2 regions of the Bacillus sp. M13(2017) genome follow, and region 1 is predicted to be linked to the other one. Evidence: riboswitches for the same ligand, from Rfam matches in the RefSeq annotation. Region 1 holds a riboswitch; the other holds the start of a gene.
The links. Region 1 has a riboswitch for preQ1 ahead of queC (7-cyano-7-deazaguanine synthase QueC). Riboswitches for the same ligand answer to the same signal wherever they lie in the genome.

Region 1 (6,267 bases):
CATGCACTTTTTTTCACATGTTTAACATCGACATAATGGGAAAATGATGAGATAATAAAAGAAAATTCAGAATACTAAAGAGGTGTTTCTAATAAGGAGCACCTCTTTTGACCAACAAAAGGGGGGAACAAGTATGCTTCAATCTAATATGGATGTAAGTTTAGAAAGTTTAGTAAACTCATTACAGTCTACTCGAAGCACGCTATTATCAGAAATTGAAATGTTAAATGACACCGAAGTGAATGTAAAGCCACGCCGTGATAAATGGAGTATTATTCAAATTTTACACCACTTGCATTTAGTTGAACAATCTGTCACGTCTGCCCTTGTATATGCTTTACAAAAAAATGAAAGAAACATGACTCCATTTAAAGACCTCCAACTTACGCTTGATCGCACACATAAACGAGAAGCTCCTCAGCAAATGCAACCAACAGAAACTTTAATGAAAAAACAGCAAGGAATTCAATTGCTAGAACATTCACGACAAGAACTATTACACGCACTTCATAGTGTTATAGATGAAAAAGATCTATTTGAAAATGGATTAAAGCATCCTGTTTTTAATGATCTGAATTTGTATCAATGGGTTCAATTTCTTGATTTGCATGAACAAAGACATCTTACGCAGTTAAAAGAGGCGAAACATGCAATTTTGCAGCGCTAAAGTGGAAGAAGTGGGAAACCACTTCTTTTTTGATACGTGCATAGTTTTCTTTCTTATTTTGGAATACTACATGGAGAAAGAAAAGAAGGAGTTGAAAAAACATGTCTAAGAAGAAGCGAGAAGAAGAGCGCGCCTGGAAAGCACGTAAAGAAAATCAACAACCACACGGAAAAGTGAAAGCTTTTGCTGAATTAGTTGAAGGAACAGAAAAAACGTGATGAGTATTTCATCACGTTTTTTGTATGAGTGGAAACGTTAATAAAAAGGTTGTACCGATTCCTTTTTCACTTATAATATCAATTTTTCCATTCATAGCTTGAACAACACTGAATACGACCATCATTCCAAGTCCAGTGCCTTTTTCTTTCGTTGAATAAAAAGGAGAGCCAAGACGTTTTACTTGTTCCGAATCCATACCGACTCCTGTATCTTTTATATATAACTGAATATGCTTATGATCAGGAACTAATGTGAAATAAAGATCACCGCCTTTTGGCATAGCCTCAATGCAATTTTTTAAAATATTTAATAAACATTGATTTAGTTTTTGCTTTTCTCCAGCGATAAAAAAAGGAGTGCTTTGCTTTATATAATGAGTACGTACATTTGTTAAATTAGCAAGCGGTGTAATTAACGACAATGCATGTAGTAATTCTTCTTCTAACTGTAATGTTTGCTCTTTTTCAATGCTAGGTTTGGCAAAGGTTAAATAATCTGTAAGAACATGATTTGCTTGTTCGATGCCGTTAATGGCAATGTCAATATATAATTTTCGTTCCTGCTCAGTGCATGTATCTGATTGTAACAGTTGTAAAAACCCTTTCGTTGAAGTTAATGGATTGCGAATTTCATGAGAGATAGATGCTGCCATTTCACCAATTAAATGAAACTTTTCAGCATTTATAAGTTCGTTTTGGAGACGAACTTGAGTTTGTAATATGTGTAGTAAATATAAAATTAGGATTGTACCAAGCATTGAACATAACTCATACACAATAATATGCGGTATATAATCAGTCTTATTTGTAACCTTGGAAAGGAAGAAGGGTATCCAACTAAATCCGTATGTGAGACTGTAGATAATAGCAAGTGTTATTTTTATACGATTAGAAGTTCGATTGAAAAATTTATATGTTAATAGTAGAACAATAAATAGAAGAACAGAACCGATAAGAGATGGGAAAACACCTACCCCACCTAATAATAAGCGATATATGTTTAATACAACTAAGATAGAACCACCAGCAATAGGCCCTCCCGTTAATGTACCGACAATTAATACAATATGGCGCATATCAAATTGAAAACCATTATTTATTTTTGCTGCAAATGTAATACAGAGTACGGTAGCGAGGCAACAGAGTACAATAAATATAGCTGAATTTAATTTAGGAGAGCGTTTCCCTTTTTGATTCCAAAATAAATGATATACGAGCATTGTAATCAGGATGAATAATATATTTAAAAAGAGATAAATAATAAAGGATTTCAGTGGGATGCCCCCTCTCTTCTTATATTAAATTAATCATACTATAAAATGAAAGAAATGAAATGAAAAATAACCGAAAAATCAGAAATTTTTACGCTAGTATACAATATGTTACAATAAGCTGTGTCAATGAAAGAAGAAATTCCGTGCACCGTGCGGGAGAGGTTCGCGAACTCCCTCTATAAAAAACTATGGAAACAACAATATCCTTAGGTATTGTTTTGTTTTTTTATTGTGACAGTTCAAGAACGTTCTTTCTTCTTATTTATAGTAGAGAAGGAGAATGAGTGAAATGAAAAAAGAAAAAGCAGTTGTTGTTTTTAGTGGAGGACAAGATAGTACAACATGTTTATTTTGGGCAATAGAGCAGTTTGCAGAGGTAGAAGCTGTAACGTTTAATTACAATCAACGTCATAAGCTAGAAATTGATTGTGCAGCGGAAATTGCGAAAGAGCTAGGAATAAAGCATACGGTACTAGATATGAGTCTATTAAATCAACTTGCTCCAAATGCGTTAACGAGAACGGATATGGAGATTACACATGAAGAAGGTGAATTGCCATCGACATTTGTAGATGGACGAAATTTACTCTTCTTATCATTTGCTGCTGTATTAGCAAAACAAGTGGGAGCACGTCATATTGTAACGGGTGTATGTGAAACTGATTTCAGCGGTTATCCAGACTGCCGTGACGTGTTTGTGAAATCGTTAAATGTTACATTAAATTTATCTATGGATTATCCGTTTGTCATTCACACGCCACTTATGTGGATTGATAAAGCTGAAACATGGAAATTATCAGATGAACTTGGAGCATTTGAGTTTGTTCGAGAAAAAACATTAACATGTTATAACGGAATCATTGGTGATGGTTGCGGTGAATGTCCAGCATGTCAACTTCGTAAAGCAGGATTAGATACGTATCTGCAAGAACGCGAAGGAGCGAACAACTAATGGATAACTTTTTTGGATTTCGCATCGTAGAGAATTTGCAAAAAATGGACAAGGATATTCAGCGTAAACAACTCAAATATCATAATAAAAGAGTAATGGTCAGTAAGGAATTTACATTTGATGCAGCACACCATTTACACTGTTATGAAGGGAAATGTAAAAACTTACATGGTCACACATATAAAGTTGTATTTGGAATTAGTGGATATGTAAATGAAATAGGTCTTGCAATTGACTTTGGAGATATAAAAGAAATTTGGAAAAATGAAATAGAAATTCATTTAGATCATCGTTATTTAAACGAAACGTTACCAGCAATGAATACGACTGCTGAAAATATGGTCGTTTGGATTTATGAAAAGATGGCAGAAGCACTAACAAAAGAGAATCGTGTGAACGAATATAAGGGAGCTCGCGTTGAATTCGTTCGTCTATTTGAGACACCGACTAGTTATGCGGAAGTAAGACGGGAGTGGATGCTCGATGAGTAAAATCCCTGTCTTAGAAATATTCGGTCCGACTATTCAAGGTGAAGGAATGGTTGTAGGGCAAAAGACAATGTTTATCCGTACAGCTGGTTGTGATTATAGCTGCGCTTGGTGTGATTCTGCTTTTACGTGGGATGGATCAGCTAAAGATCAAATTAGACAGATGACAGCAGAAGATATTTGGAGTGAGCTTGTTGCAATTGGAGGAGAAAATTTTTCTCATGTTACGATTTCAGGTGGAAATCCGGCATTACTGAAAAATATTGAGTTTCTTCTTTCTATATTAAAAGAAAATGGAATGCGAACGGCAATTGAAACACAAGGGAGTAAGTGGCAAGATTGGTTACTTGAAATTGATGAGGTAACAATTTCGCCAAAACCACCAAGTTCGACGATGAAAACAGATTTTCAGAAGTTAGATGCTATGATTCAGAAACTAGCAGGAAAAGATATTAGTTTAAAAGTAGTAGTATTCGATGATTATGATTTTGAATATGCAGTTAAGATGCACGAACGTTATCCAAAGGTACCATTTTTCTTGCAAGTAGGAAACGATGATACAAAAACAGTGGATGATGCGATGCTTATTAAAAAATTATTAGATAAGTATGAGTGGCTGATTGATAAAGCTGTAAATTGTAAAGAGATGAATGATGCAAAAGTATTGCCTCAGCTTCATGCGTTAGTATGGGGAAATAAACGCGGTGTATAATGAGAAGGGATGTTTAAAAATGGCAGGAAGATTAGATGAAGATTTAAAAGATGTAACATTATTAGGAAATCAAAATACAAAATATTTATTTGAATATAGCCCAGAAATATTAGAGGTATTTGATAATAATCATCCAAACCGTGATTATTTTGTAAAATTCAATTGTCCTGAATTTACAAGTTTATGCCCGAAAACAGGACAACCAGATTTTGCAACAATTTATATTAGCTATATTCCAGAGCAAAAAATGGTAGAGAGTAAATCTTTAAAGTTGTATTTATTTAGTTTCCGCAATCATGGTGATTTCCACGAAGATTGCATGAACGTTATTATGAACGACTTAATTAAATTAATGGATCCACGTTACATTGAGGTATGGGGGAAATTCACACCACGTGGTGGCATTTCAATTGATCCATACTGCAACTACGGTCGCCCAGGGACGAAGTATGAACAAATGGCTGACTACCGCATGATGAACCACGATCTATATCCGGAAACAATTGATAATCGTTAATAGAAAGAAAGGGCCTGTATACTATACAGGCCCTTTCTTTCTATTATATTATGCATTTTGATTAATGACAGTATAGTTTTTATGACTTACAACTGTAAGAGGTTCCATATCTAGTTCTCTAAAATTCTTCATAATTGTTATATCAACAATAACAGAGTTTTGATTTACTTTTTGAACACGGCCTTGCATTCCACCTTTAAATTCGATGATATCTCCAGTTTCTGCGATCTGCATAAGCAACTCTCCTTGTTACAGTTTTCCCAAAAAAAGAATAAATTTGGGTTTTTTTATTTCCTCCTATTTTGAACCATATTTCCTACTTTGTAAATGTTTCCAAAGTAAAAAATCGAAAAATATTCACTTTTTGTAAGAAAATATGTAAAAAATCCATGTTATTTGAAAAAAATAGCGAAAATGCGGGAATCTTTATATCGAGGTATAATGAAAAAGTAGAATAACCTACTGAAGTGGGAGAAATTAGAGGCGGTAAAATGATGTTTGAATTTGTGGGGAGTGTTATAGCTTTAATTTTATTTTTATTTTCTTATATGCATTTAAAAAAGATTCGTCAATATGATACGAGTACATATTTTGATGGGATGGATGGTATCCATGCTTCGATAACACATGATAGTGGTGGGGAGATGTAAAGGTATATAACTTTATTTTCTTGCGTGGTATGATGTTTAGAACTAGTGCATAATAAAGTTCGTAAGTGATGAATGGAGAGTGAAGAGAATGAAGATTTCTTTTATTCGTCATGGTTGTTTAGGTCGTATAAGAGAACCGATGACAATTACTTCATTTCACGAATGGATGAAACAGTATGATTCCGAGTCAATGATACAAAAAGCTAAAATGCCGATAGAAACAATAGAGGCAATTGAAGCAGCGAAATTTGTCTTAACAAGTGATCAAAGGCGTGCTGTACAATCAGCAGCTGAATTAACGGATTCTTTATCTTTTATGCAAAATTCTCTTTTTAGAGAAGCTGAAGTTCCTTCATGCTTTTTTGCTCCGAAGTGGTTGAAATGCAAAATTAAGGTATGGATGTTCATTGGACGAACATTATGGATACTTGGCTACCATAAAGGTGTTGAGTCCTATAAGGAAGTAAGAGAGAGGGCAAGGCAAGCGGCTTACCTGTTACATCGTTATGCTCTCGTACATGGAAGTATTGCTCTTGTAGGTCATAATTATTTTAATTCGATGATTGGAGCGGAGCTGAGGGCAATGGGATGGTCTGGTTCTCCTATTTTGCATAGAAAGCCATGGGGATGTACAACATATACGTTTCACGAGGCGATGGATGGAAATATATTAAATACGAATTTAACATAAAAGCACACGATTTATATAAATCGTGTGCTTTCTTTTTAAGATATAGAAATTTTGACGTTTAATGGTTTTACGAGATGAGCATAAGGTTCGCCTACTAG
Region 2 (6,267 bases), on a different contig from region 1:
TGTTCCATTAGAAGCATCTATAGGATCTACAAGTCCAGGGACAGCTCCCGTAGTATAAGAACCAGAGCCTCCAGCTTGAATAAGGGTTGTTACGTCTGCTGACCGAGTGTAAAAGCCAAATGTAATAGAATTTGAAACGAAAGTTTGATTTGAAGCTGTAACAGCTGAAGGAGTAATCAAGTATGTTGAAACAGGTGTTGTAAAAGAAACCGGGTTTCCTAATACACTCGTAATGTTTTGATCACGAGATAAATAGTTTCCACCCCAAACGAGTTCTGCGTAAAGAATCGTACTACCAGCAGGTATATTTAAAAGAGCGGTAGAACTATTTTGTGTATAGTTTAACGTTGTACCAGCAGGAAAAGTAGGTACTTGTAAAGCAGTATTTGTAGTTGCGAATGCACCAATTGCTCCGATTGTACCAGCACGGTTTTGATTACTAATTTTACTTAATCCTAAAGTATTTCCTGTAATAGCGAGTGCGCCGTTAGTGGTGGTAGAAAATCGATTCGTAATGGGCATGTTGTCACCTCATTTCCAATATAGTCTTGGTCAAAATAGGATATGTGTGTGACAAATAAAGGGAAACATGTACAAGTTGATTTGATAATAATGATTTAAATGTCTAGATAAGGGGATGGATTATGATTGAATTAGAAATGAGGGTAGAACGTCTTAGGAAAGAAAAAATAGAGGACATTGTAGCGTTATCTTCTTATATTGGGTGGGATTATAACAGGGAAGAAATTGAGACTATTTTTAGCTCAGGTATTGTATACGGTGTGTGGAATGAGAGGGAGGAACTCATTGCTAGTGCGGCAATAATATTATATGAAGAGAAATTAGCATCTATCGGAATGGTCATTGTACATCCGAATTATAAGGGACGCGGGATTGGAAAGACGATAACGAATGCATGCATGAAGAGCGTATCGGCTCAAACTGCCATTATGCTTATTGCTACAGATGAGGGGGAATTTTTATATGAAAAATTAGGATTTAGAGCAGTAAGCTATGTTTCTAAATACATATGTAACTCGTACAATGTGAATGATTATTGTATAGAAAATGAAGATTATATAATGAATTATCAAGAGTGTGATTTAGAAGAACTAATAAAATTAGATGAATATGCGTTTGGAACAAATAGAAAAGAGTTTTTAACGAAAAGAATTATGCAAAGTGAACAGTGTATCGTTGTAAAGGATAAGGAACAACATGTACTAGCATATGGTTTAAGCGTACAAACACCAGAAAATAAAATAATAGGACCAGTCGTTGCTAAAAATGATGAAATGGCGATGCGAATTGTACATTATTTAGCAAGTGAACATCATGGTAAATTAAGAATTGATGTACCAGAGGGGAAAAACGATTTTATGAATGAATTAGAGGCTGTTGGCTTTCAAAAGGTTAATACACCACCAATTATGATGAAAAATAGCGATCAATTATTAAAAAGGAATAATGAGTTATATAGCATTGCAGCGCAAATTTTTGGATAAAAAAGAATCCTTCTGAATGAAGGATTCTTTTTCGTTAATCACGATATTGATCATGAATAGGTACAAAAAGGTCTTCCTCGACATCCCTAACAACTGAAAAATGATCCACATTATAATGTCCATGTAGAATTTTATTATGATGAGCAATAATTTGCTCTGCAGATAATACGTTAGAATCAGTTGTGGAATGACCATTTTTAATTAATGTAACGTCACATCCTTGTACAGTCGCAGTTCTAACTGCGGTGTCGATACAATGCTCTGTTTTACATCCACCGATAACGATATGGCCAATCTTCTCTTCTTTTAAAAGTTCAAGTAAAGAAGTGCCATAGAATGCGTTCGTTGCTGCTTTATTAATAAGGATTGCAGACTGAGGTACTTGAATTTCATTATGTACTTCAAATCCCTCACCGCTACCAGAAGCAACATCGATATCTCTTACGAAAACAATAAGGGCATTTGCATCGATTGCTTTCTGCACAGCTGTATTTAGTGTGGATAGTAACTCGGTTTTACGAAAAACTGCATTTTCTTTTTCATTTCCATCCATTAACTCTTGTTGCGCATCAATAATTAATAGTGCTTGTTTCATTTTATATCCCTATCCCCTTTAATATAAAATAAGTTACCAGTTACATATTCTTTTATATTGTAAGGAAATCCTCTATCGTCTACTTCGGATAGATTTACAAAGTTGTCATATAAATTTCATTCTCATAGCTTGTAAAAACATGTATGATAGGAGATGGAGAATTTTTGAGTAGGTGGGAATAGCATGCAAACAGTAGAAGATTATCTTTCATTCTTACATACGAAAGGATTTAAACTATCAGAGGAAGCACAAGGGTTTATTATGTTCGGACAAGGATATACGGGTGCATCTGATGGAATTGTGAACGCGGCAATAGAAGCGACAATTAAACATCAGTTACAGTTTGATGGGAGTTATTTTGTTGCGTTATTAGAACGATTGAAAGAAGAAGAGATTACAGATAAAAAAAGCGCTAAGGCTTTTATGCGGAAGTTACAAGCGTAACTTCACGCAGCCTGCGCTTCTTTTTTTGTTTTGGAAGGTAATTCAACAAACACCATGCCTAGGAAAATACAGAGGCATCCGATAATAGCGGAAATAGAAAGTTGTTCGTTTGCAACGAGAACGCCTGTTAAGGCAGCGAAAACGGGCTCCATTGCGAAAATAATGGCTACTCTCGTTGGAGACGTATGTTTTTGCGCTGATGTTTGAATGAAAAAAGCAATGGATGTTGCGAATAGAGAAGTTAGAAATAGGGCGAATAAAAAGGAAGAATTCGTCCATAGTGCTGCTGAAAGTAATTTTTCCCAATCTTCAAACAAAAAGGCGCAAATAGAAGAAAACATACCGACAGCTAACACTTGCGACGTACTTAACAATAAAGGTGATATTTTCTTAGAGAAGAAGCCATTAACAAGAATATGAGCAGCGAAAGCAACCGCGCAACCGAGAACGAGTATATCTCCAATGTTTAATTGAAATGAATCACCAGCTGTTAATAAGTATAAACCTGCTGTTGCTACAGCAATGCCCATTACGATAAAAATAGTAGCTTTTTGTTTTAAAAAGATAAAAGACAAAATAGGTACCATAACGATACTAAGCCCTGTTAAGAATCCTGCTTTTGAAGAAGTTGTATAAAGTAAGCCGAATGTTTGTAACACATAGCCAACACATAAAAAGAATCCAACGATTAATCCAGCAAGGCTACTCTGTTTTATATCTTGTTTTGAAGTTTTTTTTGCGAAAATCATTTGAACGAATAATAAAATAATTCCGGCGAATAAAAAGCGAATACCATTAAAAGTAAATGGACCAACGAAAGACATAGCATTTTGAACGACAACAAACGTAGCTCCCCAAATAAAAGAGACAAATAATAAAGCAAGAGGAGCAATCCAATCTTTTTTCACACTCATACCTCCGTTAATTTTGTAAGATAGCCTTTCTAGCTAACTCATCAGCAACTTTATTTTGACTACTTGGAATCCACTTAATAAAAAAGAGGTCGAAATTTTTTATGTACTGCAGTGCTTCTTCTAATAAAGGTGCAAACATTTTATTTTTTGCGTATTCTTTTTCGACAGCTCGCTCGACAAGTTGCGAATCTGTACGAAAAGAGACAATGTTATAATTATGCTCCGTGCAATATTTTAATGCCGCAAGTAAAGCGTGGTATTCTGCTTCATGATTGGACATTGTCCCGAGGGGTAATGATAATTGTACAGCTGGTTGAACCCCTTTAATAAATACTCCTGCACCAGAAGGACCAGGATTTCCTTTTGATGCACCATCAATATATACTTCAATCAAAATGAGAAACCTTCAAATGATAAGATGATCCCCTACTTATATGTTTCTTTGAAGTAGGGGATAGAGTAATTAGCCGATTGTAATGCTATAACGACATGTAAATGTTTCATTCGCTTGTAAAGATTGAATTCCTTTTTTTTCCTTGAAATCTTTTGCTGGAGTTACTTCATCGGCAATTCCGTACCAAGGTTCAATACATAAGAAAGGTGCATTATCCCCTGGTGTCCATACGCCGACAAATGGGAATCCATCAAATTCTACTTTTACAAATTTATTATGTTTATGAGAACGAATCGAAATTTCATTCGTATTCATATGTTCAAAAATAAGCGCATCATTTTTGAATAAATCATATGTAAGTGGCAATTCATTTGTATTTTCAGCGATTAATTGCTTTTTGCTTGAAAGGTAAGGTCCTTCTAATACACTGGTTTCTAAGTGTTCCGAACCATTAAACGATAAGTGATAATCTGTAAATGATTCACCGTCCAATAAAGGCAAGTTGAATCCAGGGTGTGCTCCGATTGAGAAGAACATCTCTTTTGAAGTAGGATTGTTTACTTCGTATGTTACATGAACACTTTGTCCATCTAGCTCATAAGAAACGAGTAATTCGAATTCGTATGGGTATTTTTTTAATGTTTCTTCATTACTAGTAACGATATAAGTGATCTTTGTTTCGCTTTGTTCTTTCACAGAGAAAGTAAGATCACGAGCGAAACCGTGTTGTGTTAATGAATATGGTTTACCGTCTACGTAGTATGTATTATCTACTAATCGGCCGACAATTGGGAATAAAATTGGTGCGCGGCGCCCCCAATAAGTAGAATCACCTTGCCATAAATATTCTATGTTGTCTTCTTTTAAGCGAACGCTCTGTAATTCTGCACCTTTGTCAGAAATGGAAACGATCACTTTTTCATTTTGAATTGTTGCTGTCATGAAGTGAAACCTCCTAAATCTTTCATATGTTTCATTATACGTTGTCTAAAAGAAAAAAGGTAGTTCACGATAGGAATCTATTGACGAAAGAGGGGCTACCACGTAAAATATAATCTTGTTGCTTAAAAAACGAATAACGTGGTTCGAAACCATCCCACGTAAAAAAACTAAGGAGATTTTGTCATGAATATTAGAACTTTAGTCGGTAATGGTATTTTAGGGGCATTATATATTGCTGTTTCTATGCTTATTCAGCCATTTGGCTTTACGAATGTACAGTTTCGTATTTCAGAGATGTTTAATCATCTTGTTGTATTTAATAAGAAAGCAATTTACGGAATTGTATTAGGTGTATTTTTAACGAATCTCTTTTTCTCACCTATGATCGCTTACGATTTAGTATTTGGAGTAGGGCAATCTATTCTTGCATTAGTTGCAACGATTATTTCTATGCGATTTATTAAAGGTGTTTGGGCTCGTATGATTTTTAATACAGTTATCTTTACAATTACAATGTTTATGATTGCAATTGAACTTCATCTTGCATTGGGTTTACCATTTATGTTGTCTTGGTTGACATGTGCAGTTGGTGAATTTGTTGTCATGGCGATTGGTATGCCTGTAATGTACTGGATTAACAAGCGAGTACAATTTGAAAGATTTATGCAATAGATGAAAGAGTTATTCCTATAGGGATAGCTCTTTTTGTATGTAATCACATTGAATATAATGCTGTGACTATTGATACAATATAATAAAATAAAGTGAGGCTTTCATTAGCTGGCTACATATAAGAAGTCTTATATAAGGGGAATCTAGTATGAAATATAAAATTCATTGGTTGTATAAAACAAAGCGCGGTTTGCAGACGGAATTAACGACAGATTATATGAACATAGAAGAAGTACTTCAATTTGCAGAGGATTTTGAGAAAACGGGTAGGGTGAAAGAACTACTATTTTACGATGAAATGGATGCCGAATGGTCATTAAAGGAAATGAAAAAGCTGAGTAAACAAGTGGAGGAAGAGCCTCAAGAAATACACGTTTATTTTGATGGGGGGTATGATGTGCAAACGAAAGAGGCTGGCGTTGGTATATGTGTGTATTATAAAAAAGGAAATACAAACTACCGCATTCGCCGCAATGCATATATAGAAGGTATATATGATAATAATGAAGCGGAATATGCATCATTATTATACGGTATGAATATACTCGAGGAACTAGGGATTAAGTATGAAGCAGTTACACTTCGCGGAGACTCACAAGTGGTACTGCAGCAATTGGCTGGAGAATGGCCTTGTTATGATGAACATTTAAATCATTATTTAGATCAAATTGAACAAAAGGCGAAGCAAATGAAATTAAAACTTGTATGTGAGCCGATATCTAGAAAACAAAATAAAGAAGCACATCAATTAGCTACGCAAGCATTAGAAGGAACAGTTATTGATAGTCATAAAGAAATAAC

Region 2: another riboswitch for preQ1. It lies ahead of CGQ22_RS27155 (QueT transporter family protein); the one in region 1 lies ahead of queC (7-cyano-7-deazaguanine synthase QueC).

Annotation. Positions count from the first base shown of each region.
Region 1 is NZ_KZ268506.1:80,983-87,249, forward strand. Features, by position in the region: gene CGQ22_RS17070 (DinB family protein) at 134-667, shown strand; gene CGQ22_RS32510 (DUF6254 family protein) at 769-885, shown strand; gene kinB (sporulation sensor histidine kinase KinB) at 897-2,105, opposite strand; PreQ1 riboswitch class I at 2,312-2,355, shown strand; gene queC (7-cyano-7-deazaguanine synthase QueC) at 2,449-3,111, shown strand; gene queD (6-carboxytetrahydropterin synthase QueD) at 3,111-3,602, shown strand; gene queE (7-carboxy-7-deazaguanine synthase QueE) at 3,595-4,311, shown strand; gene queF (preQ(1) synthase) at 4,331-4,828, shown strand; gene CGQ22_RS17105 (YkvS family protein) at 4,877-5,062, opposite strand; gene CGQ22_RS32015 (hypothetical protein) at 5,323-5,478, shown strand; gene CGQ22_RS17120 (histidine phosphatase family protein) at 5,567-6,169, shown strand; gene CGQ22_RS17125 (GNAT family N-acetyltransferase) at 6,205-6,267, opposite strand, start outside.
Region 2 is NZ_KZ268517.1:23,890-30,156, forward strand. Features, by position in the region: partial or broken gene CGQ22_RS27120 (DUF7507 domain-containing protein) at 1-522, opposite strand, end outside; gene CGQ22_RS27125 (GNAT family N-acetyltransferase) at 645-1,505, shown strand; gene CGQ22_RS27130 (cysteine hydrolase family protein) at 1,540-2,100, opposite strand; gene CGQ22_RS27135 (DUF6123 family protein) at 2,284-2,544, shown strand; gene CGQ22_RS27140 (DMT family transporter) at 2,547-3,452, opposite strand; gene CGQ22_RS27145 (reverse transcriptase-like protein) at 3,466-3,852, opposite strand; gene CGQ22_RS27150 (aldose 1-epimerase family protein) at 3,922-4,794, opposite strand; PreQ1 riboswitch class I at 4,927-4,971, shown strand; gene CGQ22_RS27155 (QueT transporter family protein) at 4,978-5,466, shown strand; gene CGQ22_RS27160 (ribonuclease H family protein) at 5,615-6,267, shown strand, end outside.